Regions from separate parts of the Bradyrhizobium sp. WSM1253 genome, predicted to be linked through region 1. Evidence: riboswitches for the same ligand, from Rfam matches in the RefSeq annotation. Region 1 holds a riboswitch; the other holds the start of a gene.
What was found. Region 1 has a riboswitch for cobalamin ahead of BRA1253DRAFT_RS08695 (energy-coupling factor ABC transporter permease). Riboswitches for the same ligand answer to the same signal wherever they lie in the genome.
Positions count from the first base shown of each region.

Region 2: another riboswitch for cobalamin. It lies ahead of metE (5-methyltetrahydropteroyltriglutamate--homocysteine S-methyltransferase); the one in region 1 lies ahead of BRA1253DRAFT_RS08695 (energy-coupling factor ABC transporter permease).

Region 1 covers NZ_JH600073.1:1,439,743-1,454,062, forward strand. Annotated here, with positions in the region: gene cobT (nicotinate-nucleotide--dimethylbenzimidazole phosphoribosyltransferase) at 1-409, opposite strand, end outside; gene cobF (precorrin-6A synthase (deacetylating)) at 425-1,174, opposite strand; gene BRA1253DRAFT_RS08695 (energy-coupling factor ABC transporter permease) at 1,221-1,898, opposite strand; cobalamin riboswitch at 1,935-2,155, opposite strand; gene cobA (uroporphyrinogen-III C-methyltransferase) at 2,201-2,932, opposite strand; gene BRA1253DRAFT_RS08705 (cobyrinate a,c-diamide synthase) at 2,929-4,239, opposite strand; gene cobM (precorrin-4 C(11)-methyltransferase) at 4,239-5,021, opposite strand; gene BRA1253DRAFT_RS08715 (cobalamin biosynthesis protein) at 5,018-5,386, opposite strand; gene BRA1253DRAFT_RS08720 (bifunctional cobalt-precorrin-7 (C(5))-methyltransferase/cobalt-precorrin-6B (C(15))-methyltransferase) at 5,383-6,564, opposite strand; gene BRA1253DRAFT_RS08725 (cobalt-precorrin-6A reductase) at 6,563-7,309, shown strand; gene cobJ (precorrin-3B C(17)-methyltransferase) at 7,285-8,019, opposite strand; gene BRA1253DRAFT_RS08735 (precorrin-2 C(20)-methyltransferase) at 8,016-8,747, opposite strand; gene BRA1253DRAFT_RS08740 (precorrin-8X methylmutase) at 8,750-9,379, opposite strand; gene cobG (precorrin-3B synthase) at 9,379-10,542, opposite strand; gene cobN (cobaltochelatase subunit CobN) at 10,539-13,787, opposite strand; gene cobW (cobalamin biosynthesis protein CobW) at 13,787-14,320, opposite strand, start outside.
Region 2 covers NZ_JH600073.1:5,665,946-5,681,018, reverse strand. Annotated here, with positions in the region: gene BRA1253DRAFT_RS45375 (cytochrome-c peroxidase) at 1,024-1,560, shown strand; gene BRA1253DRAFT_RS45370 (cytochrome-c peroxidase) at 1,496-2,089, shown strand; gene metE (5-methyltetrahydropteroyltriglutamate--homocysteine S-methyltransferase) at 2,909-5,224, opposite strand; cobalamin riboswitch at 5,323-5,523, opposite strand; gene BRA1253DRAFT_RS41835 (4Fe-4S binding protein) at 6,312-6,515, opposite strand; gene BRA1253DRAFT_RS28100 (EAL domain-containing protein) at 7,096-8,310, opposite strand; gene BRA1253DRAFT_RS28095 (GNAT family N-acetyltransferase) at 8,928-9,386, shown strand; gene BRA1253DRAFT_RS46260 (SMP-30/gluconolactonase/LRE family protein) at 9,570-10,643, opposite strand; gene BRA1253DRAFT_RS28090 (citryl-CoA lyase) at 10,811-11,638, opposite strand; gene BRA1253DRAFT_RS28085 (CaiB/BaiF CoA-transferase family protein) at 11,694-12,959, opposite strand; gene BRA1253DRAFT_RS28080 (ABC transporter substrate-binding protein) at 13,010-14,032, opposite strand; gene BRA1253DRAFT_RS28075 (ABC transporter permease) at 14,066-14,839, opposite strand; gene BRA1253DRAFT_RS28070 (ABC transporter ATP-binding protein) at 14,823-15,073, opposite strand, start outside.

The DNA.
Region 1 (14,320 bases):
TGAAATCGCGCGTGCCGCTGCGCGGCTTGTCGGTCACGATTCCAGCCATCTCCTCCTGCGCCAGCGTGCCGGCGTCGACGACCTCCAGGCTGGAGCCCAGCTCACGCGCCAGCACCGAGATCGCGGCACCGCCGGAGGCGAAATTCGCCAGCATCGCGATGGTCACTTCTTGCGGATAGGCCGAGACGCCCTGCGCGACGATGCCGTGATCGCCGGCGAAGATGATGATCGGAACCCGGGCCGCGCGCGGTTGCTCGGTTGCTTGCAGGCCCGCAAGCTCAATCGCGAGCTGCTCGAGCCGGCCGAGCGCGCCGGTCGGTTTCGTCAGTTGCGCCTGTCGCGCCACCGCCGCGTCGCGATGGACTGCCGAAATATCAGGGCATTGTTGGGTGATCCATTCGGGGAGCATGCTGCCTCGCTTGCCTCACGGCCTGCGCTTGAGGATGTAACTGTCCATGATCCAGCCGTGCCGTTCGCGCGCCTCTTGCCGCACCGCGACGATACGCGGGCCGATCTCGGCCAGCGCGCCGGACATGACGATCTGATCGGCCATGCCGAGATAGGCGCCCCACCAGATGTGCAGGCCTTCCGGATCAAGCGACTGGAACGCCGTGCCGCCGTCGAGCATCACCACCACTGTATCGACACCTTGCGGCCAGCCGCCATCGCGCAAGCGACGGCCGGTCGTGACCAGAAATGGCTCGCCGATATCGTTGAGCGGCAGCGCATGCGCCGCGCACAGCGCCTGGATCGAGGTGATGCCGGGAACGACCCTGATGTCAGGCAAGGGATCGAGCCGCCGCGCGATGCGCAGCGAGGAATCATAAAGCGAGGGATCGCCCCAGATCAATATTGCGACATTGCCCTCGCCTTCGAGATGATCTGCGATCGTCTGCGACCAGGCAGCGGCCACGGCATCGTGCCAATCGTCCACGCCCTTGCGATAGTCCGCTTCAGCGGCGTCGCGGACGGGCAGATCGAACTCGGCAATGCGCGTCGTGTCGCTGGCGAGCACATCGGCGCAGATCGTCCGCCTGAGATCGGCGAGATCGGACTTGGCCGTCCCCTTGCGCGGGATCAGGACGAGATCAGCCGCGTTGATGGCAGTAATCGCGGCGCGCGTGAGCTGCTCGGGATCGCCGCAACCGATGCCTATCAGGGAGAGCGTGAGCATCGTGCCTGCGAAGGGCGGCCATGACGGCCGCCCGTTCGCTTGTCACTTAAGCCGCGTTGTGCAAACGCGGGGTGACGAGGCCGGGCGCGGTGACGCCGCGCAACGACTTCGCCAGCGCCAGCACGCCGAGATCGGCGAGCGGCTCGATCACGATGACCAGCGCATAGGACGCCGCGAAGGTCGCGATGTTGACGAGGTTGGTCGCGCCAAAACCGGCGCCATAGACCGCCCAGAACGCCACCCAGGCGATGACGCCCGCCTGATAGGTCGTCGAAAGCGCCAGCGCCTGGCGATACTTCAGATCGACATAGGCCGTGTTGCGCGCAATGATCCGCGTGGCGATCGCCTGGATCCCGAACAGCGGCACCAGCAGCGTGGTGACGTTCATGCCATATTGCGGCAGGTCGGGCGGCTCGAAGAAGATGCCCTGGAACAGCAGGCCGAACGCGAGGCCGAAGGCCGCAGGCGCAGCGCCAAACAGCAGGAACAAGGTCGAGCCGAGGATGAAGTGCACCTCGGAGACGCCGACGGGGAAGTGCGGCAGGATCTCGAAGAAGATAAACACGAGTCCCGTGGTGGCGAGCGTCCGCGCCGCGAACGACGTGATGCCCTGCTCGCGCACGGTCTCGACCGCGAGCTTCAAGGCAACACCGCCGACGGCGATGCCGGTTGCGTAACTCAGCACGAGCTTGGCGTCCGAGACTAGTCCGGGTTCGATATGCATGGCTCAGATCCTTCTTGCCGTCACACCCGACGGCCTTGGCCTCAAAACGTGCACGGCCGGTCTCCTGGCTCGCGGTTCACTGGGAGTCTCCGGCCTTCCCGGGCCTTGCGGCCCAGTGGCTGATCGAAGTCCCTCACCGCTTACAGTCGCGGGGGCGGCTGGGGTTTTGAGCGCCGCAACTGGGTCCGCCCATCCCCATTCCCGATTATGCTCCGGCGCTTTGCGCCGCGTCGAGCACCATGCCTCTCCTGTGTGCCCCTTTCGCCGGCCGGGCGTCAAGGGGCGAAGGGCGGACGAGGCGGTCATGACGGATAATCCCCCGCCAGCGCGCCGAACAGGATCACGGCCGCCGTCGAGGCCGCCCCGCCCCGCGCAAGTTGCTCGGCAAGTTCCGAAATGGTGGTGCGGACCAACCGCTCATCGGGACGGCCGAGCGATTCGGCAAACACCGCCGGAGTGGTTGGGGAGAGGCCGTGCTCGATCAATTTGACGACAAGCGCCGGGAACGTCCGCCGGCCCATATAGACCACGGTCGTCGCCTCCGGATCGGCCAGCGCCACCCAATTGAGATCTGGCGGCAGCTCGCCGGTGACGTCCGCCCCGGTCACGAACTGCACGCGGCGGGAGGTGTGACGCCGGGTCAGCGGAATGCCGGCTTGCGCGGCGGCGACACAGGCCGAGGTGACGCCGGGAATGATCTCGAAGCCGATGCCCGCTTCGCGCAGCGTCTCGAGCTCCTCCTCGAGCCGGCCAAAGATGCCAGCATCGCCCGACTTCAACCGCACCACGCGCGCGCCCGTTACGGCATAGTCGACCAGCAAGCGGTTGACATGGTGCTGCTTGGTCGAGGGCCGTCCCGCCCGCTTCCCCACCGCGACGAGATTGGCGCCGGGCCGGGCCAGATCGAGGATCGCGCCCGAAGCAAGATCGTCATAGAGCACGACGTCGGCCTCGCGCAGGCGCGCGGCTCCCTTGAGCGTGAGGAGCTCGGGATCGCCGGGGCCGGCGGAGACGAAGGAGACAAAACCGCTCACCGGTCCTCCGCGATCAGATGGAAGAACGCGCCGGTGGCTTGTCCCCGGCGCGAGCCGGTCTCGGCGATGACGGCGCCTGTCGCGTCGTGCACGACCGCCAGCGGCGTGTCGGGCTGCGCGAGGATCGTCGAATAGTGGAATTCATGGCCACGCAGGCGTGCACCCGCCCGATGCCCCGGCATCGGCGCTGTGAGCTCGGCGAGGCGATAGCCCAGATGCATGCGGCGCTTGGCAAAGCTTGTTTCCAGGCCGAGCAGGCCCGTCATCTCGTGGCTGATGCCGTCGGCGTCGGTCAAAGCGGTGCCCAGCACCATATAGCCTCCGCACTCCCCGTGCACCGGGCGCGTTTCGGCGAATGCGCGCAATCCGCTGCGGAAGCGCGCATTGGCCGCGATCTTGCCGGCGTGCAGCTCGGGATAGCCGCCCGGCAGCCAGCACACATCGGCGCCCGGATCAGGGTCCTCATCAGCCAGCGGCGAGAATGTCGATATCTCCGCACCCGCCGCGCGCCACGCTTCCAGCATATGCGGATAGACGAAGGAGAACGCGGCGTCACGGGCCAACGCAATGCGCTGACCGGGCGGCGTCACGTTGACGCCGCTCGCGGCAGGTTGCGGGGACCAGGTGGCGGCCGAACGCAGCACTGCGTCGAGATCGACATGCTCGGCGACAAAGCGCGCAGCCTCGTCGATCAGCTTGCCGATTTCCGCCTGCTCCTCGGCCTGCACCAGCCCGAGATGTCGCTTCGGCAGGCTGATCTCGGCGTGTCGCGGCAGCGCACCGAACACGGCGATGCCGACATCCAGCAGCGCACGGCGCACGAGGGCTTCGTGGCGTGGACTCGCAACGCGATTGAGCACGACGCCTGCGAGGCGAACACCCGCGCGGTAATCGCGAAGGCCTGCGGCGATCGCCGCCGCCGTCTGTGCCTGTCCCGAGGGATCGATCACCAGCAGCACCGGCCAGTCCAGCATCTCTGCAATGTCGGCGGTCGCTCCGGTGCCGCAGACGCCGCGCGCGGCGACGCCGTCGAACAGACCCATCGAGCCTTCGGCCAGCACGACATCGGCGTCAATGCCGCGGCTGACGAGATGCGAGATTGTCCCGCGATCCATCGCCCAGCTGTCGACGTTGACCGAGGCGCGTCCCGTAGCGGCTGCATGAAACGCGGGATCGATGTAATCGGGGCCGCTCTTGAAGCACTGCACCCGCAATCCGCTGTTGCGCCAGGCGCGGGCGAGCGCCAGCGTCAGCGTCGTCTTGCCGACGCCGGAGGCCGGGGCGGAGATGACGAGCCCTGCTGCCATCACGACACCTCCGGAAAGCGCGGCTCGGCGCCGACCGGCCGGTAGCGGCGGTCGTAATCGGCGGCATAGAGACGGCTCTCGGAGAAATCCGCCGAGCCCAGCGTCTTGCCCACCAGGATCAATGCGGTGCGCTCCATCTCGCTGCCGACAGCAGCGTCGAGTGTTGCGAGCGTGGCGCGGACGATGCGCTGGTCGGGCCAGCTCGCACGCCAGACAATCGCGACCGGGCAATCCGCGCCGTAATGCGGCGTCAGCTCGGCGACGACCTTGTCGAGCAGATGGATCGACAGATGGATGGCGAGCACCGCGCCGGTGGCGGCGAAGGCGGCGAGGTTCTCGCCTTCCGGCATCGCGCTGGCGCGGCCCGGCGTGCGCGTCAAAATCACCGTCTGGGCAAGGCCGGGCAGCGTCAGCTCGGCCTCCAGCGCAGCCGCGGCGGCCGAGAAGGAGGGAACACCAGGCGTCACCGTGTAGGGAATGTCGAGCGTGCGCAGGCGGCGAAGCTGCTCACCCATCGCCGACCAGATCGAGAGATCACCGGAATGCAGCCGCGCAACGTCCTTGCCATCAGCATGTGCGGCGGCGATCTCCGCGACGATCTCCTCGAGCGACAGCGGCGCGGTGTTGACGATCCGCGCACCGGGCGGGCAATGCGCCAGCACGCCTTCGGGCACCAGCGAGCCGGCATAGAGGCAAACCGGACAGACGGCGATCAGGTCGCGGCCGCGCAATGTCAGCAAGTCAGGGGCGCCCGGCCCTGCCCCGATGAAATGCACCGTCATGCGCCGTCTCCCTCCGCGATCGCCGCGGTCGCGGTGCGATCCTGCGAGACCACCCGCGTCGCAATCAATCGCGCGCGAGGTCCAGCCACCGCGAGAGCCGCCGCTTCGGCGACCGATCCCGTCCCGAATTTTTCGGCAACGAGTTTTGATTGGGTCGGCGTGTCGATGCCGGCCAGCATTTCGGCGGCGACCGCCTTGATCGGCACGCCGCATTCGCGCGCGAGCTGCTTCAACACCTCCGCGTCGGCCCTGTCGCTGACCGTTGCCAATGCTGCGAGGCCTTCGGGACCGCCGGCCGCCAGAAGCGCCTCATGCAGCGAGGCCAGCGTGACATCCTTTTTGAATCCGAGCCCGGCGACCTTCATCGGACCGCACTCCATTGCACCACGGGCCGCACCGCCTCCCAGGACCGGTAGCGGCCGAGCGGAGTGGCATGCGCAAGCTCGACCCGGATCAAGTCGCCGCCGTGGCGCTGGTGCAGCTCACCCAGCAGCGCTTCCGTCTCCAGCGTCACTGCATGGGCAACCAATCGCGTTCCGGATGCGAGCCGCGACCAGACGGCGTCGAACATCGCGATGTCGAGCCCGCCGCCGATAAACACGGCGTCAGGCCCGTCCAGCGCAGCAAGGGCTTCAGGCGCCTTTCCCGCGATGACTGTGATCCGATGCGCCAACCCGAACGCCGCTGCGTTGTTGCGAATGTTCGCGGCGCGATCCTCGCGCGCCTCGACGGCGATCGCCGTCCCGCCGCTCAGCGCCCACTCGACCGAGATCGAGCCGGAGCCAGCACCAATGTCCCACAGCCGTTCACCGGGACGCGGCGCCAGCGCCGAGAGCGCAAGCGCACGGACCGGACGCTTAGTGATCTGGCCGTCATGGACGAAGAGTTCGTCCGATAGTCCCGAGCTGCGGGGAAGGCCCTGCGCTCCTCTCGCCTCCACGGCCACCGCGACCAGAGTTCCGGCAAGACGGTCTGCGAAGCTATCGGCGCGATGCGCGTCGATACTTTCGCGCGGCCCGCCAAGCGCGGTGAGCGTCCAGAATGCCGAGGCACCCCATCCGCGCGCCGTCAGCCATTTCGCGAGATCGCCGGCCGCCTTCGCGTCGCGCACGAGGCAAATGATGCGTGCACCGTGCGCCAGATGTGGCACGAGGCGCTCGAATGGCGCGGCATGGAGACCAAGACAGGCAATCGCTTCAAGGCGCCAGCCTAGTCGCGCGGCGGCGAGCGAGAATGTCGAGGGAGCCGGATGCGCGATCCATTCGTCGCCATGGAGCTTCTCGGCAAGGCTCGCGCCGGCGCCAAACCAGAACGGATCGCCGGAGGCGAGCACCGCAGTCGGACGGCCGCGGCAGCTCAGCACGACATCTGCATCGAATGGCACCGGCCATGGACGGCCGCACCCGGTTACACCGGCCAGTGCAAGATGCCGTTCACCGCCAAAGACAGTTTCAGCATCATCGAGCGCCTTTCGGCTTGCTTCGGACAGCCCGGCAAGGCCATCTTCGCCGATGCCGATGATGGTCAGCCAGGGATCAGCCATGACACGCGCCCTCATTTTGGGCGGAACGGCCGACGCGAGCCTGCTCGCGGCGGAGATCGCGCGCGCCGGCATCGCTGCCGTGTATTCCTATGGCGGCCGCACCCGCGCACCCGCCGCTCAGCCGTTGCCGACGCGTATTGGCGGTTTTGGCGGCGTGAGCGGTCTTGTCGATTACATCCGCAGCGAGCACATCACGCATGTGATCGACGCGACGCATCCCTTTGCTGCCGAGATGAGCCGCAATGCGGTCGCGGCATGCGCGGAAACCGGCACGCCGCTGATCGCTCTGGAGCGCGCGCCCTGGACCAAAGCGCCCGGCGACGACTGGATCGACATACCTGATATCGACGCCGCGGTCGCCGCACTGCCCGAGGCGCCGGCAAATGTGTTCCTCGCCATCGGCCGCCAGCACATCGCCCCGTTCGCGTCCAAGCCGCAGCACGCCTACACGCTGAGATTCGTCGATCCGCTCGAAGCGCCGCTGCCCTTCGCCGCGGACGTCATCGTGTCGCGTGGGCCGTTCACGCTTGAGGGCGAACTGGAGATGCTGCGCGCGCGAGGCATCACTCGGATCGTCGCCCGCAATTCGGGCGGCGACGGCGCGCGCGCCAAGATCGACGCAGCCCGCAGGCTCGGCCTGCCCGTGATCATGATCGCGCGACCGCAACTGCCGGAACGTTTGCGCGTCGAGAGCGTGGCCGAGATCATGCAGTGGTTCGGTCATCGGGCCTGCCTCGGCGCATAGATCCAGCGGCCGACGCGGCGTGTCTGCGAGTTGCCGACGATCACCAGCGTGCGCATGTCGGCCATCTCAGGCCGGGCTTCGTTCAGCCTGACGGTCTCGATCTTTTCATCGACGGCGCTGATCGCGTGCGCGAAGATCACGAAGCGGTCGCCGCAGCCGGCCTCGTTCAGCACCGCGAGCGCGCGGCCAAACCCCTCCGGCCGGCTCGCCGAGCGCGGATTATACATGGCAATGGCAAAGTCGGCTTCCGCGGCGAGCCGCAGGCGCTTCTCGATCACCGCCCACGGCTTGAGGTTGTCGGAGAGATTGATCGCACAGAAATCATGGCCGAGCGGCGCGCCGGCGCGCGCGGCAGCCGCAAGCATCGCAGTGATGCCGGGCAGCACGCGGATCGGCAGCTCCTGCCATTGCGGCGCCTGTTCGAGCGCCTCGAACACGGCGGAGGCCATCGCGAAGACGCCGGGGTCGCCGGAGGACACGATGACGACTTGCCCGCCTTCGGCCGCGAGCCGCAAGGCCTCGCTCGCGCGCTGTAATTCTTCGCGATTGTCGGAGGGATGCAGCTTGAGTCCCGGTCGCGGCGGCACGCGCGCGACATAGGGCGCGTAGCCCAGAATGTCGGTCGCGGCGGCAAGCGCGGCAGAGACTTCGGGCGTCACCAGCGCGTCGCTGCCCGGCCCGAGCCCCGCGATGGTCAGCGTGCCCGTCATTCGGCGGCGTCCGGATGCCGGCCCTTGCCGTGCACGAGCACGATCGCGAAATAGGGGCAGTCGGCGGCGTCGATCTCGGCGAGCCGCACCACGCGCTCGCCCGGCATGGTGCCGCGCTCGACCAGCCAGGCGTCGTCCAGCCGTCCGGCGGACGCGAGCGCGCGGCGCACCTTTGCGAGATTGCGCCCGGTCTTCATGACCACGAGCGCATCGGAATCGCGCATGCGGCGCTCGAGCTCTGCTTCGGCGAGCGTGCCCATGAGCACCGTCGTCACGTCATCACCGAGCGCGATCGGCTGTCCCACGCCATTCCAGCAGCCGACCATGCCGGGAATGCCGGCGATCACCTCGATCTCGACGCGGCCCTGCAGGCGGGTGTGCAGATGCATGAAAGAGCCGTAGAAGTAGGGATCGCCCTCGCAGAGCACGACCACGTCGACTGCGCGCGCCAGCCGCGCCAGACGTTCCGACCATTCGTCGTAGAAGCCGGCAAGCAGCTGGACATATTCAGGCCTGTCGAAGGCGATCTCGGTCGTAACAGGATATTCCATGGGATATTCGGTGACGTCGGTAGCCAACATGCCCTCGACGATGCGGCGCGCCTGGCCGGGCCGACCCTTCTTGCGAAAATAGGCGACATGCCTGGCGCCGCGCACCGTGCGATCGGCGCGCACGCTCATCATATCGGGATCGCCGGGGCCGAGACCGCAGCAGATGATGCGTCCCATCGCTATTCGCTCCGGCTCGCCAGCGCGTTCACGGCGGCGACCGTGATCGCGGAACCGCCGAGGCGGCCCTCGACCGTCAACGCGGCGACCTTCGGATCGGCCATCAGCGCAGCCTTGGATTCGGCCGCGCCGACAAAGCCGACGGGACAGCCGATGATCGCCGCAGGCCGCGGGCAGTCCCGGTCCTCCAGCATGTTGAGGAGGTGAAACAGCGCGGTCGGCGCGTTGCCGATCGCTACGATCGCGCCGTCGAGATGTGGGCGCCATAGCTCCAGGGCAGCAGCCGAACGAGTGTTGCGCATGGACTGCGCGAGCGCGGGAACGGTCTCGTCGCCCAGCGTGCAGATGACGGCGTTGGCCGCGGGAAGCCGCGCGCGCGTAATTCCTTCGGAGACCATGCGCGCGTCGCACAGGATCGGTGCGCCCTTCTGCAAGGCCGCGCGCGCCGCGACCGCCATGCCTGATGTGAAGCGGATATGCGCTTCGAGGCCGACCATGCCGGCGGCATGGATCATCCGCACCACCACCTGCTCCTCGTCCGGCGTGAAGCGCGCAAGATCGGCTTCAGCCCGGATGGTCGCAAAGGATTGCCGGTAGATCGCCGCGCCGTCGGTCTCGTACGAGTGCGGCATCAGTGCCCTCCCATCAGGATGGAGGGATCTCGGACAATGTCGTCGCGGTTCAGCCCACGCAGGATGGGCTCATCGCGTGTCGACCCGGCGCGCACGAGGTCGAAGCCGGCGCCGGTCGCGACCAGAGTGATGGCGGCGGGACCGGAATGGGCGCAGCCCTTGGCACAGCCGGAGACGTGGAGCCGTGCGGCCGCGCCGATGTTCGGGGCCAGGGCCGCGGCAAGGCCACGCGTATCGGCATGCGCCTCGCGACAGCGTGGCGCGCCGCTGCAGGCGATGACGCGCAGCGCAGGATCGTAGGCCTCGGTGATGAGACCAGTCGCGTTCGGCATGGCGCGCTTGCCTTCGCTCAAAACCATCCGCCATGGCGTCATGCGCAGCGCATGTCCGCAACCGGCGAACTGGTTGAGCGTCGCATGCGCCATCTGCCCGAAGGCGACCCCGACCATCGCACCTTGCGCATAGAGGCCGGGACGCGCCGTGGCCATGATCGGCGCCGGCTCGGCCTCGCCGCGCAATGCCGCCGGCAAGATTGCACCGGCTGAAAGATGCGCCGCCATCCGCCCTCGCCCCCCTCTGGCGCCGCCTGAGGTCACGAACCAGTCGGCGAATGCGAGCGCGGTGGTCACGGCCTCGCCACGCGCGACGGAGCGGCCAAGTTTGTCGCCATCAGCCCGCACCAGCAGGCCGCCGGAACGATCGCGCTCGATCCGCACGTCGGCGGAATCGCCCGCAAGCACGCGTGAAGTGCCGTCATCGATGGCGAAGCCGAACTTGGTTGGAAGTTCGAGCTTGCTGTCAGCGAGCGCCTCCTCGAGCTCGGCGGCGAGCGATTGGGTCGCGTCCCCCGCACGCCAGAACGGCGTCACAAGGATGTTGCGACGGGATTCGGTCTCAGCATCCGGGTCGAGCAGCGCCAGTTGCGCAAGGCCGTCGAGCAGCAGCCTGTGGCTGGTCTCGTTGACGCCTCTGATCTGGAGATTGGCCCGGCTGGTCACGTCGATCAGGCCGTTGCCATGGCGTTCGGCGAGATGGGCCAGTCCGGAGATCTGGGCAGCTTCGAGCCGGCCGCCGAACGGACGCACGCGGACCACGAGCCCGTCGCCCGATTGCATCGGGCGCAGCGCGCCGGGACACCAGCCCTTGACCACGGAAGCGCTCATGACGCCTCCCGCAGCGCAGCCGCAATCGAATTGCGGCGCGTCCGCCAGAGCGAGGCTTCATGCAGGCGCGCGAAACACGTCTCCATCGCAGCGAGTGCCGCCGGATTTTCGCGAGCCATGAAGGCGCGGACGTCGTCATGGCCGAGCGTCGCATCGTAATAGAGGTCGAACAGATGCGGCGGCACGGCGCCGGCCAGATGCGCGAAGGCGGCCATGTGCTCGATCGTTGCGGTGATCTCGGCCGCCCCGCGAAAACCGTGGCGCATCATGCCCGCGATCCAGGCCGGGTTGGCCGCGCGCGCGCGGACGACACGGGAGATTTCCTCGGTCAGCGTACGCGCGTGCGGCTGCTCGGGGCGCGTCGCGTCGAGATGATAGAGCGATGGCCCTGTCGCGCCGAGATGGGCTGCGGCCGCCGCAATGCCGGCCTCATGCGCGGCATAGTCGGCCGCGAGCAGAAGATCGGTTTCCGGCAAATCCTGCACGTGAACAAAAGCATCGGCGGATGCGAGCCGCTTCTCGATGCCGGCACGATCGAGCCTGATCTCGCCGTCCGCCGAGAACGCCCATGACGATGCCGACAGCCAGGCTTCGCCGGCGGCGTGGCGCGTCTCGGGCGTGAAGTCGTCCGGGATTGCCGAGAGGCCGACGCCGTATTGTCCGGGACGCGGGGCGAACACGCGCGATGTGCGATGGCGATATGGATTTTCGTCGCCCTCGTCCTCGCGGGCCGACAGCGCCTCGGCTGCCGCCTCGAACAATTGCGCGAGGCCTGAGAAGACGTCGCGAAACAGGCCCGAGACGCGCAGCGTGACGTCGATGCGGGGCCGGCCAAGCTCGGCAGGCGCGATGATGTCGTAGCCGGTCACACGGCCGGAAGCATGATCCCAGCGCGGTGCGAGGCCGGCCAGATGCAGCGCCATGGCAAACTCCTCGCCCGCGGTGCGCATCGTCGCCGAGCCCCAGAGATCGACGACAAGGCCCTTCGGCCAGTCGCCATGATCCTGCAGATGACGACGGAGTAATTCTTCCGCGAGCTTGATGCCTTGCGCATGCGCGGACGGCGTCGGCACCGCGCGCGGATCGACGGCAAAGAGATTGCGCCCGGTCGGCAGCACGTCCTGACGGCCGCGATACGGTGAGCCTGACGGCCCCGGCGCGACGCGCCGTCCTGCAAGCGCGGCCCGCAACGCGTCGCGTTCCGCTTCACCGCAGGCGCCGCGGCCGAACACGTGCAGGCCGTCGCCGAACTGGCTTTCCTTGAGGTCGCAGACGAAGCGGTCGATCCGCGGGATCGCTTCGGCCGGTGCGGCCGCTGCATCGAGGCCAAGATCGTCTTCGAGGCCAGCCGCGCGTGCCTCGTCGCGGATCGCGGCGATCAGACGCTGGCGGCGGGCGGGATCGAGGCCATCGGCCGTCGAGTACTCGTCGAGGAGCTGTTCGAGCCTGCGCAGCCCGTCCGGCACCGCCGATGCGGCGAGCTGCGGCGGCAGATGGCCGATCGTGACGCCACCCAGGCGCCGCTTGGCCTGCGCGGCTTCGCCGGGATCGTTGACGATGAAGGGATAGATGACGGGCAAATCGCCAATCAGGGCTTCCGGCCAGCACGCCTGCGACAGCGCCACGGATTTTCCGGGCAGCCATTCCAGCGTGCCGTGCGCGCCCATGTGCACGACGGCATCACAGCCCTGCGCTCGGAGCCAGAGATAGAACGCGACATAGGCATGGCGCGGCGTACGGGCGAGATCGTGATACTCGGCATCGCGCCTGGTCGCATCGCCGCGCTCCGGCTGAACCGCGATGATCGACCGGCCGCATGGAATCGCGGCGAAATGGAACGCGCCGTCGCCGCAACCCGGATCGGTCTCCGGCGCGCCCCAGGCTTGCGCGAGATCATCCTGCAGGACTTGCGGAAGGCACGAGAGCGCAGCGCGGTAATCGGCAACGCTCCAGCTCAAGGTCTGCTTGAGCAGCGTCTCACCGAGCGCATGGACCGGATCGACATCGAAGCCGGTCTCCGCGAGGTCGGACGCCAAAGCCTCGACCGAGGCCAACGCATCGAGCCCCACCGCATGCGCGATCTGATGCGGGCGGCCCGGATAGTTCGAGAGCACGAGTGCCATCCGCTTTTCGGCGGCCGGCTTCTCCGCAAGGCGCTGCCAGGCCGCAACGCGCGCGGCCACGGCCTTCACGCGCTCCTCGTCGGGCCTGTGTGCCAGATGCGAAAATTGCAAATCGGGATCGCGCATCGCGGCCGATTTGAAGCTCACCACGCCCGCAAACAGGCGGCCATCGACCTCGGGCAGCACCACATGCATCGCGAGGTCGCCGGGCGACAGGCCGCGGAGCGAGCTCGCCCAGTCCTCGCGCCGTGCCGTGGAGAGCGCGACCTGGAACACCGGGCAGGATGCGGCATCGAACGGCATCGTGCCGTCGTCGCCCATCGCCGAGAACGCCGTCGCATTGACGATCGCGGCCGGAGGATTTTGCGCGAGATACGTGCGCAACCAATCCGCAACGCCCGGGGCCTTCAGCGAGGTGACGAACACACCAAGCGCGTCGAACCCCTTCTCGCGCAGTGCGGCGATCAGGGCATCGACCGGGCCAGTGTCGGCAGCGGTGAGATAGGAGCGATAGAAGGCCACGAGCGCTCGCGGCGTGCCCTCATCCGACGCCGGCGCGGCAATGACGCCGCGCGCCGGATCGTAAATACCCATCTCGGGCACGGTCATCTCGCCGATAACAGGCCCCGCATAGAGGCCCGAAGCCAGCGCAAGCTGCGCGATTGCGGCTTGCGATGCGACGTGGCCGCCGGTGTCGCAGAGCACCTTGAGCCGCCGCAGCGTCGAGACCGGCAGGGTCGAATACGCGTCCAGCCGCGTATCGTCGCGGCCGTCGGCCGGCAGCACGGCCAGCACGATGCCGCGCTCCCTCGCCAGTTGCTGCAGGGCCGCGAGCCCATATGACCAATAGGATTCCCCACCGATCAGACGCACGAGGATGCCGCGCGCCTGCGCCAGCGTGCGCTCGATATAGGTGTCGACCGAGAGCGGGTGACGGAGTTCGGCGAGATTGACGAGCCGTAGCGACGGCAGGCTGTCGCGACCACGGCGCCAACCGGCCGCGAACGCCGCTAGATCGGAATCCGAATACGAGAGCACCACGAGATCGGCCGGGTCCTGGCCGATGTCCCTTGGTATCGCGGTCTCCTCGAGACCGCGGCTCTCGCGGAAGACGACGTGCATCAGATACCTAGTCCCGCCTTGATCGCGGCTTCATCAATGTTTCCGTGCTCGCCGATCACGACGAGCTTTGACTGCCTCGCACCCGCGCCCCAGGGCTTGTCGAACTGGTGGCGCACGCGCTCGCCGACCGCTTGCAGCAAGAGGCGCATCGGCTTGCCTTCCATCGCGATGTAACCCTTGACGCGCAGCACATTCTGCTCGCGCGCCAGCCGCTGAACGGATGCAACCAGCGCGTCGATATCGGTGACCTCGGGAAGATCGATCACGACCGACGCAAAATCGTCGTGCTCATGATCCTCCTCGCCGTCGTGATGCGAGGGACGCGCGGCGAGATCGTTCTCGGCGGCAGCACCGAGGCCGAGGATGAGGCGCGCGTCGATCGCGCCGTCGGTGATCGCCAGCATCGGCACGCGGCGCGGCATCTCGGCGGTGATCGCCGCTTTGGCGGCTTCGAGCCCTGCCGCGCCCGCAAGATCCGCCTTGGTCAGCAGCACGATGTCGGCGCAGGCGATCTGGTCCTCGAACACTTCCGA
Region 2 (15,073 bases), 4.2 Mb from region 1:
GCTAATCGCCCTCAGCCCGCAAGATTTCAAAAGCTAGCAGCAGCCCGTGAGTGGGCCGACTAGGTAATCCAACCAACACCCGCCGGATCAGGGGTCAGGCCGGTCCCTGTCGAATTGGAGTAGCGATTAATCGGACGGTCGCACCGTCAAACTCTGGGCAGCCGCGCCTTTCAGACTTGAGCACGGCAATTGCCATGCCAGCGAACCTCAGGTGGAATTGAAACAAGCCATGTTCGGTTCTGAGGCTCGTCCTTACAAACGAGCCGGGCTTCGTGGTGACGGCGCGCCAGAGCGGCCTGGATATAAGTCGGAGAGGCTTCAGTCGGCTGGGCTCGGCGAAATCGTGAACGATGCGCACCGCCGGGCGCCTCTCAGTGTCTCGCCCAGCTGCGTAGGTCTTGTTACCGCCGTTCCCGCGTGCGGCCGGCAAGCTGGCAAGCGAACTTCACCACAAGCATCTGCGATCACCTCTAGCCGGGCCTGGCGCCTTGTAGCATCTGTGACACTGAATGTAGTGATCACACCAAGACATCAGACTTTGTTTGTTCGTCCGGACCCGTTCTACAACTAAATCAGCAACTTGCATCTCGGACGCAACTGGCATCGCAGTTGCTAATTGTCCAATGACACCGTGAGCGCTGAGCGCGGCCAGCGGAGTAAGACGGATACATCAACTTTGCGGGAGCGTATTGGCCAGCCAATCGCTCGATGGATCACCGATGCGGCCACCGGACAGCTTCCTGCTTGCAACACACTTGTTGTTGTCAGATCGACCATCACGCCGAACGTTGAGGCGCTAGGCTGAACCAACAGAAAGGCCGCGATCTAAGCTCAAAGCGAACTCGCGATCACGTAAGCCCCTCAAGCCCGTGCGTGAACGCCGGCGGCCAGCTGCAAAGTCGCACATTTTGATGCAGCCTCGCTTCAGATGATCCGCTGCATGCTGCGCCGGACCGTCGAGGAACGCGTGGCATCGCTTTCGACGGTTTCCTCGTTTAACAATCAGAACTAATGAGGCGGTGTATGAACATGTCAATCCCGGAGCTTCGGCTTGTCGCTGAAGCATCTATTTTAGCTATTGGGCTGCTGATGTCGTCAGGAGCTAACGCCGGCGATGATCTGATGAGAAACGCCAAGCAGATCTTCCATCCAATCCCCTCGGTCATTCCTGCAGTAAAAGACAATCCGGTGACGCATGGAAAGGTCGAGCTTGGCAAGATGCTGTTCTTCGATCCGCGGCTATCGGCGAGCGGAATCATTAGCTGCAATACGTGCCACAATCTCGGCACCGGCGGAGTCGATGCCGGTCCGACCTCCGTTGGTCACGGCTGGAAGGTCGGCCTGCGCCGGGCCCCAACTGTCTACAACGCAGTGTTCAATGCGGCGCAATTTTGGGACGGACGCGCCGCGGACCTCAAGGCAAGCCACCGGCCCTGTGCAGGCGAGTGCCGAAATGAATGCGACTCCAGATCATGTGCTCGGTCTCTTGAACTCAATGCCCGGCTATGTCGTCTTGTTCAACAACGCTTTTCCGAACGAAGCGAGACCGGTCACCTTTGAAAATTTTGCGAAGGCGATCGAGGCTTTTGAAGCGACTCTCATTACACCTGCGGCTCCATTCGATCAGTATCTGGAGGGCAATACACATGCTCTCGATGATCAGCAGAAGTCAGGGTTGGCACTGTTTATGGCGAAGGGATGTTCCTCTTGCCACAATGGTATCAATCTCGGTGGACAGGCCTACTTCCCGTTCGGCGTGATGAAAAAGCCGGACGCCAGCGTGCTTCCGGACGCCGATAAGGGTCGGTTTGCGGTCACCAGGGCGGTCGGCGACGAATATGTCTTCCGCGCGGCGCCATTGCGAAACGTCGCGTTGCGAGCCCCTTACTTTCATTCGGGACAGGTTTGGAGCCTGAAGCAAGCTGTTGCCCTGATGAGTGAAATCCAGCTCGGCACCAAGCTTAGCGATAGAGAGGAAAACGACATTATCTCATTTCTGAATTCGCTGACCGGTCGGCTGCCTAAGATCGAATATCCGATACTGCCGACGCGCACCAACACGACACCAAAGCCTTCAATAGACAGATAGCCTTAGCAGCACCGGCCCTCATGCCCTGCCGAACAGCAACAGATGCGCTCCAAGAACCCGGGGTCCCGCAATGACGCCAAAATGAATGATCCCCTGCTGTCACTGATAAGCAGGCACATAAAAAGCCGCCCGGCCTCAATGCGAGGCCGGGCGAAAGTCACGCGGGAGCGACGCTGCTTTCCGCATCGTTCCAGCTTTCGTCGGTAGGGAGGACTACCGGCGATCGACTTACGACGAGGGCACTCGCCGTCAAACAACAAGAAGCGGATATCGCTCTGCACAACTTAGCGAGCCGCTTGCCTTCCGCTCCTGTCGTAAACTTCAGGACTTGCTCACCACTTGCCAGCTGTCCGGTTGGCACGGGCAGCGCCTTGACGGAGCTGGGATCCATCGCGCAGGCGGTTTGACTGCCGAGCCCTGAAACAACCGTCAGTTTGCCGTCACGCGCCAGTATTTTGGCACCGCCGAATACCAGCAAATCTTCCCGAAGACCGCGCGAAGGCGCAAATTAGGTATGAAATTCCGCAAGGGCGGTAAAATAGATTGTTGTGATGGGACGCATCCATGGGATGGATAAATGAAGCGATAGGATCGTGGTTCGCGTCGAGCGCAAGTGACTGGGAATATGTCACCTAATCGGTATGGCCGGCATGCGGTCGTCCGCCGGATTCGAGCTTGTCGCCGCTGTATGCGATCGCCTCCGCCGGGGCAAACCGGCATTCGTAGGCGCTGGAAACTTTGGAAGCTCGCAAGGTTATCGCGAGCTCCCAAAGCGCGTTCATCTTATTCACAGATAGGTTGGCGACACGCTCCGTACGATCATGCCTCGGCCCGCAACTCGCGTGCGGCGGCCACCATATTGACGAGCGCGGGACGCACCTCCTCCCATCTTCGAGTTTTCAGTCCGCAGTCGGGATTGATCCAGAGCTGCCGATCGGAAACCCGCTGCCGCGCCAACACAATCAGCTGCTTGATCTCGGCTGCTGCGGGAATGCGCGGTGAATGAATGTCATAGACGCCCGGCCCGATTTCATTAGGATATTTGTAGCTCTTGAAAGCGTCGAGCAATTCCATTTTGGAGCGCGACGCCTCGATTGAAATGACGTCGGCATCCATTGCTGCGATCGCATCGATGATTTCGTTGAACTCGGAATAGCACATGTGCGTATGGATCTGAGTTCCGTCAGCGACAGCGGAGGAGCAAACACGGAAACTGTCCACTGCCCAATCTAGATAGTCCTTCCAGTGCGATTTGCGCAGTGGCAATCCCTCCCGCAACGCAGCCTCGTCGATCTGGATCATGGTCGCTCCAGCCGCCTCAAGGTCGATGACCTCGTCTCGGATCGCGAGAGCGATCTGTCGGCATGTCTCGCTCCGCGGGATGTCGTCACGGACAAACGACCAGTTCAGGATCGTCACCGGTCCGGTCAGCATAGCCTTGACGGGTTTTTTGGTCAGAGACTGCGCATGTCGCCACCATTTAACGGTCATGGGCTTCGGGCGGGAGACATCTCCAAACAGGATAGGAGGACGAACGCACCGCGAGCCATAAGACTGAACCCAGCCGTGCTTGGTGAATGCGAAACCCAACAGCTGCTCGCCAAAGTATTGAACCATGTCATTGCGCTCGAACTCACCGTGTACGAGCACGTCCAGGCCGATATCTTCCTGCCAATGCACGGTATGGGCTGTCTCCGCTTTCAGAAGCTGCTCGTACTGCGTGTCATTCAGCGCTCCCCGCGCATGAGCTGCACGCGCATTGCGGACGTCCGCCGTTTGCGGGAAAGATCCGATGGTTGTGGTTGGAAACATCGGCAATGCGAAGGCGACGCGCTGGACGTCGGCGCGCTGGGTGAACGCACTGCGACGGCGACGCATGCTATCGTCGATCGCGGCCATTCGTCCGGCGACGTTCGCACTGTGGATCTTCGGCGATGTTTCGCGGGTGACGGATGCATCCTCTGAGAGCGTGAGTTCATCGGCCACGTCGGCAGCATGGCCAGCCAGCGCTTTGCCCAATATCGAAAGTTCCTTGATCTTCTGCACTGAGAACGCCAACCACGTCTTCAGATTGGGATCGAGATCGATCTCTAGTTCAATATCGGTCGGAACATGAAGCAGCGAGCAGGAGGGGGCAATCTGAACACGGTCCCTGCCCAGTTTTTTGACCATAGGAGCAAGTTGGTCGAGTAGCGCCGGCAGATTAGAGCGCCACACGTTGCGACCATCAACGACACCGAGCGAGACCACTAGATCTCTACCTGCTCTGGCGACAATCGCGTCCAACTGGTCAGGTGCACGAACCAGGTCGACATGAACCCCGGCAACGGGCAAGGCCAATACTGTTTCAAGATTGTCGCCGACAGCCCCGAAGTATGTGGCCAGCATGATTTTAAGCGCCGGCACGGCCTTAGCGAAATGAGCATAGGCCCGGCGGACAGCGGCCCGAGATGCTTCGTCGACGTCCATCACTAGGCATGGCTCGTCGAGCTGAACCCATTCAGCGCCGCGCGAGGCTAGTTCGCGGAGAACATCGACATAGACGGGGAGGAGTCGATCAAGCAGCGACAGCGGATTGAATGCGGGATTTACGCTTTTGCCGAGCTTCAGGAAAGTGACTGGGCCCACTAGGACGGGCCGCGTCTGATAACCGAGGCTTCTTGCCTCCTCATATTCCTCGATCGGCTTCCGAGAGGCATACTTAAAGATCTGATCCTGGTGAAATTCCGGCACCATGTAGTGATAGTTCGTATCGAACCACTTCGTCATCTCCTGTGCGGCTACGCCGGGCCCATGCTGAGCGTGACCACCGTCTTGAGCGCCACGCGCCATGGTGAAGTAGGTTTTGAGCGACACAGGACCTTCGTTCCAGCCGTAAACGTCGGGAATGGCGCCGACCATTAGGCTGGTATCGAGCACATGGTCGTAGAGCGAGAAGTCATTCGAAGGAATGACGGTCGCACCGCGGGATTTTTGCCGTGCCCAATTAGCGGCACGAAGTCCACTCCCCGCCTCGAGGAGCTCGGCTTCGCTAGATTTTCCCGCCCAGTAGCTCTCGAGCGCGAATTTGAGTTCGCGTCGTGGGCCGATGCGTGACGTCCCCAGTGTGGCAACGGGAAGCGAAAGGATTGACATAGCTTAGACCCCATGTTGGGGCAAAGGCCATGGCGGACGCAGACAGCGAACATCGCGTGAGCGACAACTGCTTGGCGCACACCGGGACGCCCCGCCCGTGGACGATATCTTGTCGAGGCAGGTCTCCTGGCTCACGGGTCGTCGCTGCTGTCCGGCCTTCCCGAAGCCGCATGGCTTCAGTGACTTCGTTGGACAGCGGCTCGCCGCTTACAGTTGCGGGGGCAGCGCCGGCATTGCACCGGCTTCCCTCTTAGCTCCGGATCAAACGAAATCCGGAGACCGCGACGGCTTGAATTATGCGCACGAGGATCGATGCGTCAACCTACCGATTCTCGCTGCGATATTGCCCAAGCGATTACGAGCGCACTAGGCAGGTAAGACGGTCTTGCTCGCGGCCTAGTGAACACGCCCGGATCTGTGGAGGCTCCGCTTTTGAAATGCATTCGCTCCCTGCTCGCGTAACGGTTGAGCTCCACCACCGGAACGAACCCGGGCGGCTTTCGGTATCTGTGTGATCGCGAGGAGGCGACCTTTTCCGTCAGCAACTTTTCGAACCTGCGCGTCAGGAAGGTGCGATCATCCTCGGCCGGCATCCGTTTGGTCACAGCCCACGAGGCTCCCTAGAAATTTCGAAAGCCGGATTGCTCCAGGACCGAACGGATGATCAGGTCGGCTCCTTGGTGTTCGGCGGGCCCGCGACCAGGCACGAGGTCGTCCGCCTCCGTGAGGTTGGCCAAGATGATCTTCTCGGTGCACTAGGTGTTCACGTGCTCAGCGACTTTTGCGCCGGCTTCGATGCGTCCGTGGCCGCTCGACGCCGGGTCTGCCTCGCCTCGACTCGCCGCCAGTGACGATAGGCCGTAACGCGGCCACTGAGCATCGAGGGCCTTGTCCTTGTTCGTGACAAATTCGACGGTGTCCTCCGACAGAGCCCTTTGAGGGGTTCCTCGGCGTCGCTCAGCGTCTTAAGCTGATAACGATGTTAATCGACCTCGATGCGCCCCATGCGGTCGTGGTCTCCTCAAGGTCCCACATCTACAACTTCGTTCGCGAAATCGAGCGATGAGGCCTTTTGGTCGCGGGCTGCCTATCCTGTCTTGGACGGGACACAGGTGTCAGGGACCGGACAGACCACCGCGCATTGCGGCGTGTCGCAATGGCCCTCGCACTCCGTACATTTTTTGGCATCGATAACGTAAATGTCACGCTTCAGACTGATCGCCGCGTTGGGACACTCGAACTCACATGCGCCACAAACGGTGCATTGCGAAGCGACGATCTTGTAAGCCATGCCTTCCGACTCCTTAGGCGAGCGATGCCATGGGCGATCCCTTTCAAATGCCGTGCCAAACGCAGACGCGCTCAATGTTGGGCAATTTGCCCAATTCGGCTGTCCCGGGTCTGAGACCATGTTGCGTCTGCGACAGCAACAGGTCGCTTCAATTTCAGGCTACGAGCTATCGGGCCCTCTTGCGAGAGTCAGTCGCGACTTGACGCTGGAAGCGTCCGTCGGTTTGTTTGGCACGTCAGCGCGGGGGCAAGCGAGGCTGACGCTTCCTCCACCGGCGGCGACAAAAACCCGCGAACGGACGCAGGTCTACGTCGGATCTCGGCAAACCTCCGGTCACACACCCCGACTGGAGGTTTGTGCAAGCCTCGCTCATGGCTGCAACGCTAGCTGCGCGGAGGACTCGCTGGAGGCTTGCCAAAACGGGCTTGTGGTATAACAAGCTTCGGAGGGAAATGAAGTGCTGCGGGACGAGCGACACTGGCCTTGCAGACCGACTGAATTGCGCTCAGCCTCATGCCTGGTGCCGAGTAGGCATGGCGGTGCTCGCGAGCGTCGCTTGGCCGCACTCAGCCACTCACAACTATTTTGGACGAGCTGGAGCAGGGTTGAAAGATGACTGTGCAAATTGCTTCAGTGGCATGGCTTTTCCGAACAGATGGCCCTGCGCAAGGTCGAAGCCGAGTTCGGCCACAGCGATTAGGTCAGCCTGGCTCTCCACACCTTCGGCGACGGTGCGCACATTGTACTCTTTGGCTAGATCGACGATATGGCGGCACACCGTTCGCTTGAGGGGCCCATTCGCGCAGCCGCCGACGAACTGACGATCTACTTTCAATTTCATGAACGGGAATTTTGTCATCCCCATCAGCTGCGGCCAATTGGCACCGACATTGTCGATTGCAAGGCCAATGTTGTGAAAGCGAACCTCACGCGCAACCTCGACCAGGAGATCTAGGTTCTGGATCGCTTCCACGCTCTCGATTTCAATCGTCAAACCGCCGAAAGCGGCGTGCGACGGCATGCGCCGACAGAGATCGCGTACCGCCTGCGGGTCAATCAGGAATGCTGCCGGGAGATTGATGGAGAGATCGATCGAAGTTTGCTGCTCCAGAAGATACTGCCAATCCTTGATCGCGCGGTCGATCACGAACTGCGACAAGTTCCTAAAATGCGGATCGTGAGATTCCGGGATGAAATAGGCCGGTGGAACAACGCCCCAGGTCGGGTGCCGCATTCGCACATGAGCCTCGGCGCCGCGGCGGCTAAGGGTACACGCGTCAAACTTCGGCTCATACCAGAGCTCAAGCCAGCCAGCGTGTAAGGCTTCTCCGACATGGACCGCGGGACGGGGCGCCGGCTCTCTTGGCAAGAGCATGCCGATCCGATCGCGCAACGTCTCGGCTGCAAACGGCGCCCTGAGCGGCGGCAGCATAGCAAGTCCATATTCACTACCGACCTGCTGCACTGCCGCCATGATGATCGACTCGCGCGCTCCGAACGCCAGCACTCGGCCTGCAAACTCTTCGCATACCAGTATCTCGAGCAATCGTCCAGGCTCGATGCGGTCCGAGCCAATGCCGAGCAGGATCAGATCAGGGAACTCCGTGCGGAGTACGTGCGGCAACTCGTCAGCAGTCCTGCATTCGCTGATAACAAACCCCATATCCTCCAGCACATCCCGTAGAAAGGCGCGCAGATGCCGCTTGCCGACGGCCAGGCACGCCCGCGGTCGCACCTTACGTTGCCCGAAGATCACAGGTTTCCCTCCGACCAGTTCGGCCTGCCCATGTTCCATCGCAACCACTCCTGTTCCGTGACGGTGCCTTAAACGAGGAGCGAAGGTCCAAACAAGCTGTGCTTCCCGATATCTTTCGATTGTTCGAGATAAGCTTAAGATAGTGCATTGGTGTGCAAAATCTTTCGCCATCTTGCTCAGACGATTTTATCGGACGCACGCGTATGATACCTGTCGCGCTTCGCTCAAGTACGAGTGACGCACGCGAGGTGGGAATCTCTCCTTCGCACGCACCGAGCTGACGCTCTATGGCGCTGCGATCATCGTGGCGCACGATTTATTGAAGCGAGTAGTTCGTGAGCGACGATCGGCAATCACTCTTACGAATGTTTGATCGGCATGACCGGCGTGTGCCGTGATATGTTTTCCAATCGAAGGCAGTCCATCATGAGTTCGCAGCTGCTCAAGCCGCAGTCGATTCTGAGAACGGCAATGGCTTGCAATTACCTCAGCTCTGTTGCCTATAGCGAGTGTGGACGTGCTGCTTCCTACCGAGCCTGATAGTTGCTCTCAATTGCGTTTTCTGTATCCTCCTGAGCATGAATTTCCCCCAGAGGGCCAGGTCGGGTGTTCGTGTTGGTGCTGAAGGGCAAGGCACGTCCAGCGCGGGCACGGCTTTGCGCAAGAGCGTGCCAGGAGATGAGAACGCGGTCGCAAAAGCGGTCGAAGAGCTACTTTCCGAGTTAGGTGGCCCCGGACCGGAGTTCAGCCTTCAAGGCGCGAAGCAGGCGGCGTTGCGCCTGATTCAGGATCCCGAACAGGGCTTCATTTTTGTCGTTGAGGAACAAGGCACCGGGCAGATTGTAGGGGTAGCTAGCATCTCGGCCGTACAGGCCGTGAGAGCAGCCGGAGCGTACGGCGTGCTTCAGGAGCTATGGATTTCTCGTGACTTCCGGAGCTCTGACTGCGGTCGGCATCTGCTCGAGGCGGTAGATTCGGAGGCGAAGCGACGCGGCTGGCAGATGATTGAGGTTACGTTGCCTCCGGATGGTTATCCGGCCCTAGAACGGGTACGCCACTTCTACGAGGAGAGGGGCTATCGGGTTGGAGGATTGCGCGCGCGCAAGAGGCTCTGACAGTAGTACGACCTCTGCGCCACACACTTAAAGCGCTCTGGGCTAGCGTGCTATCGGTAAAGTCCTTCAAGCAGTAAATCCTGGGCTTGTTGCTTCTCAAAACGAACGCTTCACGCGTGCGTCGCGGCCAAGCATGATCGAGAACCTTGACGCTGATGCGGTGCTGACTCCCACCGCGAGCGGTTACCTCTTCGGCCTTCTTGGCGAGAACGTTCGAAAATATCGGCGATCAATCATTCTGCGTTGTGGGAAGCGATACCGCGACCCGCCCGACCAAAAGGCGACAGGTCGGCGGCGCCCGTTCCGGGCGGAGCCCGACCCAGCATTACAAATCCTTCTTTTGCGCTTCCCATGCAGTGCGATTACCGGCTCTGGTTTGAGATCACCGCACACAAACGCCATCCATTCGTCACCAATTACATTCTCTCGGCGACTGGCTAGCCAGTCGTCTACCACACTCATTCCTGCAGCTTGGTGCGGCGGACCGGCGCGTGAAAAGATTCCGCACCACCTTGCCACGCCTGCTGGCGAATTTCGAGGAAGGTGAGCGAGATCAGCCATCACACTGATCCGGTAGAAGATTCCGTAATGAGCAATGCGCCGAGTGCCGCGTCCAATACGACATTCGTGCAGCTTCCACCCTGCGCAGGACTGGATGCAAGCGGACCGCTTTCGCCGTTTGGCCCCACCGAAGACGTGGCCGAGGGAATCATGCGCGACAAAGAGCCTCCCTTTTTGATCGACCGTCAGTCCGTCAGGACCGCTCGTCGCGAAGAACCAGCTGAATCGTCCGACTTTCCCCACGCCATCACGCATCAGCGGTACGCGCCAGATGCAATTGTCGCGCGTCATTGCAACGTACATTACGGTCTCGTCCGGACTGAGCACCAGGCCATTCGGGCCCGGGCCATTAGAAATCAAGCAGTCGATCCGGCCGTCAGGGCACAGTCGAAATGCCCGGCCGGTACGATCGTGCAATCCAGTCTGGCCCTGATTGGTGAAAGAGATGTCGCGTTTGGTCGCGATATGCAGGTCGTTGCAGCCTCTGAAGGACTCGGAATTGCGGTGGCCCAGCAACGGCCGGATGGTCCCTCTCTGTCGATCGAGCTCCAGGAGACCGTTGATATAGTCGGACACGAGCACCCGGCCGTCCGGAGCAACCTTCAGACGTTCGGCCAGCCGTCGTATTCGATGATCAAAGACCAGACGCCCTCCGGTGAAATCCGGAAATGCGGCCGAAGGGGATCTCGACGACATAGAGATTCCCGGACTGGTCGAACGACGGTCCCTCGATGAAACAATCTACTGGATATGCCCCGCGGTTCGCGTCTGCCCATTCCGAAGAAACACCCGGGCGACGAAACTCCGCCGGCATCGACGAGAACACGCTGGTCTCCATCAGCTTGGGCGGGTTTTCGAGATGCTTATGATGCGCCTTCCAGCCTGCGACGCGGCTGGCCCTCGTATTTGTAGCCGAACTGCTTGGGCATTGGGCCCTTGTTGCGATCGTTGCGCCCAGTTTGCTCCCAGGCGTGAGCCAGGATTCCGACCGCGCGCGACAAGCAGAAGATCCCCCGCGCGAGCGGAGAGGCGAAGCCCAGTTCGCCGTAAATGACCGCCGTCGCGCCATCGATGTTCATCGGAATGAGCTTGCTCTTGCGCTGTTGCATCACCCGCTCGATCGCGCGAGCGGCCTTGGCATAATCGCCGCCGACACTGCCCTCGTCAGCTGCGGCATCCACCAGCGCCAATAGCGGGGCCGCGCGCGGGTCGACTGGATGAAACCGGTGGCCGAAGCCCGGCAGATATTTGCTGCGGGTTGCGGTGAAATGGTCGATTGCAGCGCCAGCGGCCTGCTCGATCTCTCGCCCTTGGCGCCGTCGCAGCACATCCTCGTAGAGTTCGATAGCCTGCTCCCCTGCTCCGCCATGCACGTCATCGAGCGTGTTGATTGCCGAGGCCATTGCGCCATTCAGGGGCAGGCCGCAGCTCACCGCCATTTGGGCAATTGCAATGGAGGGCGCGTGCGGACCGTGGTCAACGGATCCAACCAGCGCAGCTTGCAGCAGCTGCTCCTGTGCTGGCGTCGGCAGATTGCCACGCAACATCAGCCAGATCATGGCGGGAAAGGAAACGCGGCCTATCAAATCTTCAATTGGATAACCCCGATAGGCGATGCGACCTGGCGCGATATCGCAAATGGAGGTTCGCCACCAACTGGCCGCTTGCTGTCTCAGTTCTTCTTCGCTCATTTCCAGTTCCGTCCTTTCAACCTGCCGATTGCCAACCGACGCAAGCCGTCGGATGTCATGATATCGGTCCGTCCGTGGCTACGCGGACGGGCAGGAAATCAGCCTCTCCTTGCTTTGGCGTCCCGACGGCTCGGCTTGAGACCAGTTGCTCAACCTCCGCATACGAATAGCCGAGCCGCTGCAGCCATCGCTCAGTGTCTGCTCCGAGCGTCGCAGGTGGTGAAGGCACCGAAAACTCCTCATCCAGCCGGAACCCCGGCCGCGTGATTCGTAACGGCTGCGCACCGTCTTGTTCTGGCGCCAAAGTCTCGACGAATCCGCGCTCAAGGACCTGTGGCTGCTGCAACACTTGCGAGACCGTCAGCACACGGCCGGCAGGGACACCAGCCAGATTCATTTGGGCCTCCCATTCCTCAGCGGGCTTGCAACTCAATGCCTTGTTCAACTCCGCGCTCAGCGCAGCGCGGTTGACCTTGCGCATCTCGCGTCCAGCAAAGCGTGGATCCGCCTTCAGGTCCGGTCGGTCGATCAGGTCGCATAGGGCTTGGTACTGCTTCTGCTCGTTGGCGGAAATGTTCAGCGGGCCCGTTGCGGTGCGGAACGTGCCGGAGGGAGCCGCGGTAAAGTTCTCGTTGCCGATGGGCTGCGGCTCGATCCCGGCGTTCAGGTGGTTGGAGACGACCCATCCCATCGCCGCAATGGTGGCCTCGAGCAGGGACACGTCGATGAACCGACCCCGTTGCCTATGCCGCTGGTCGACCAGAGCCGCGGCGATAGCAAACGCAGCAGTCAGTCCCGCAATCGTGTCCGAGATCGGAAAGCCCGTGCGCAGGGGAGCCGAGGCTATATCGCCGGTGACGCTCATGGCTCCGGAGAGACCCTGGACGATCTGGTCATAGGCCGGACGGGCGGACCACGGTCCGCTCTGCCCAAAGCCGGAGATCGCGCAGTAGACCAGACGCGGGTTCAGCCTGACAAGCACATCAAAGCCGAGGCCAAGGCGTTCCATCACCTTCGGCCGGAAGTTTTCGAGCACCACGTCGGCATCCTTGACCAGTCGCAAGAACACCTCGCGGCCCGCTTCCGATTTCAGGTCCAGTGCAATCGATTGCTTGCCGGCGTTCACAGCAACAAACGAGAGTCCCTGCAGGCGCTCCGCTCTTTGCGGATCCGCGCCGAGGCGCCGCGCCAGGTCGCCGCCGTTCGGATTTTCCACCTTAATGACCTCCGCGCCAAGGCGCGCAAGATGGTAACCGCAGAACGGACCCGCCAACACGTTTGACAGGTCGAGAACGCGGATACCGGCTAGCGGCAGAGACATCTGAAGAGCCTTCTTGTAGGTGATCCAATAGCGAGCGCTTAGTACGCAACTTATTTCAGTTGCTGCGCAGCACGTTCCGCGAATCGATTCGTGAAGGTCTTGATCAGGTCGATCTTTGCGGCTGCGATCTTCGGATCAAAGTCGCCTAGGACAGCCAGCGGGATCTTGGCCGCGTCGATGTCCATCTGACCGGTTGGCGAGAACAGCGCTTTCGACGCGTTGATGATCTCGATGTTCACCTCGCGATTGTCGGTCTTGTATGCAGGAGGCATCGCGTCGACGAGCTGCTCCGCCGTAACCGTGTTGATCCAGCGATGAGTTTTGAACAAGGCGTTGACGAGGCGCTGGACCGTTTCCGGATTTTTGTCGATGAAGGACTGCTGAAGGTAAAGGCACGCGGTCGGATAGATTCCGCCAAAGGCCTGCCTTGAGCCTTCGACCGTGCGCGCGTCGAACAGCGGTGTCGCACTCTTCTTGCGCGCGAGAAGGGTCGCAATCGGATCGAAATAGACGAGCGCGTCGATATTCTTGGCCTCGAGCGCCACCATGCCGGGTGCACCACTGCCAACCGCGATGATGCTTACATCGCGCGAGCCCAATCCCGACTTCTTGATGTAGTAGCGCGCCATGGTATCGGTCGAGGACCCCGGCGCCGTGATCCCGAGCTTCAGGCCCTTCAGACCGGCACCCGTCTTGACCTTGTCAGCGAGGTCGCCGCGGACACCGAGCAACACGCCGGGAATGTCATTGAGCAGGAACACGCAGGAAATTTGCTTGCCTTGGGCCTGCATCTGAATGGTGTGATCATAAAAGCCGACGGTCCCGTCCACCGAGCCGCCGATCAACGCCTGCAAAGCCTTCGAGCCACCGGCCTGGAAGTTCTCGACGGTCACGTCAACCCCTTCTTCCTTGAAGGCGCCCAGCTTCACGCCAAGTTCGAGAGGCATATAGTTGAGGATCTGTGACCCCACTGCGATCTTCAATTTTGTCTTCTCGGGCTCGGCGGCATAAGTCGAGATGACCGGGAATGCGGCTATCGCGATGACCAGCATCAGTCGTGGAAAAGCGTGCATGGGAAACTCCATGAGAATGGGAGAGCGGTACGATCAGGCTTCGTGGGCAGGTGCGGGCCGCCAGACCAGGAGCCGTTTTTCCGCGCGGTCGACAATGGCATCGAGAGCAACGACGAAGGCGGAGAGGACGATGATTCCTGCGAACACTCCGGTCGCGTCGAGGACGCCCTCGGCCTGCGCAATCAGGTGCCCCAATCCCGCGGACGAACCGAGATATTCGGCGACCACTGCTCCCATCACAGCCATGCCGACCGACACCCGCAGGCTCGACAGGATCCACGTGGTGGCGGACGGTAGGTAGACATGGCGCAGCAGGGAGGACTTCGATGCACGTAGCAGGCGCGCATTCGCGAGCACGACCGGATTGACCTCGCGAACGCCCTGAAAGGTGTTGAAAAAAGCGACGAAGAGAACCAGCGTCACGCCCAGCGCGACCTTGGAGGTGAGGCCCAATCCGAACCAGATGACAAAAATGGGCCCCAGCAAGATGCGCGGGATCGCATTGAACACCTTGATGAAGGGCTGAAGGACCTCGGCCGCAAACGGGCTTAAGCCCAACCAGATACCAAGCGCCGTGCCGATCCCGATACCAGCCAGGAAAGACAGGACCGTCTCCAGCAGTGTTATGCTGACATCGGTCCAGAAGTCGGCCGTTGACGTCCACTCTCCGATCCTTGCGATGAGTGTCGACGGGGCCGGAAAGAAGAACGGGTCGATCAACCCGGCCCGCACGCCCAATTCCCAGATCAGGATCAGCCCAAGCACGATGGCGAACTGCGTGAGAGCGACCTTACCCCTGCGTGGCATAGCTTTTCTCCACTTCGGCGCCGAGCAGCGACCAGATTTCACGGTAAAGCGCGACGAACTCGTCGGTGGTCTGTAGCGCGGAGAGGTCGCGGGGACGAGGCAGCGTGATCCGGACATCGCCAACCATGCGGCTCGCGGGACCGGCAGACATCACAACGACGCGGTCCGCCAGCGTGATCGCCTCATCGAGGTCATGGGTGATGAAAACCAGTGAGCGCCGGTCCGCCTGCCAGA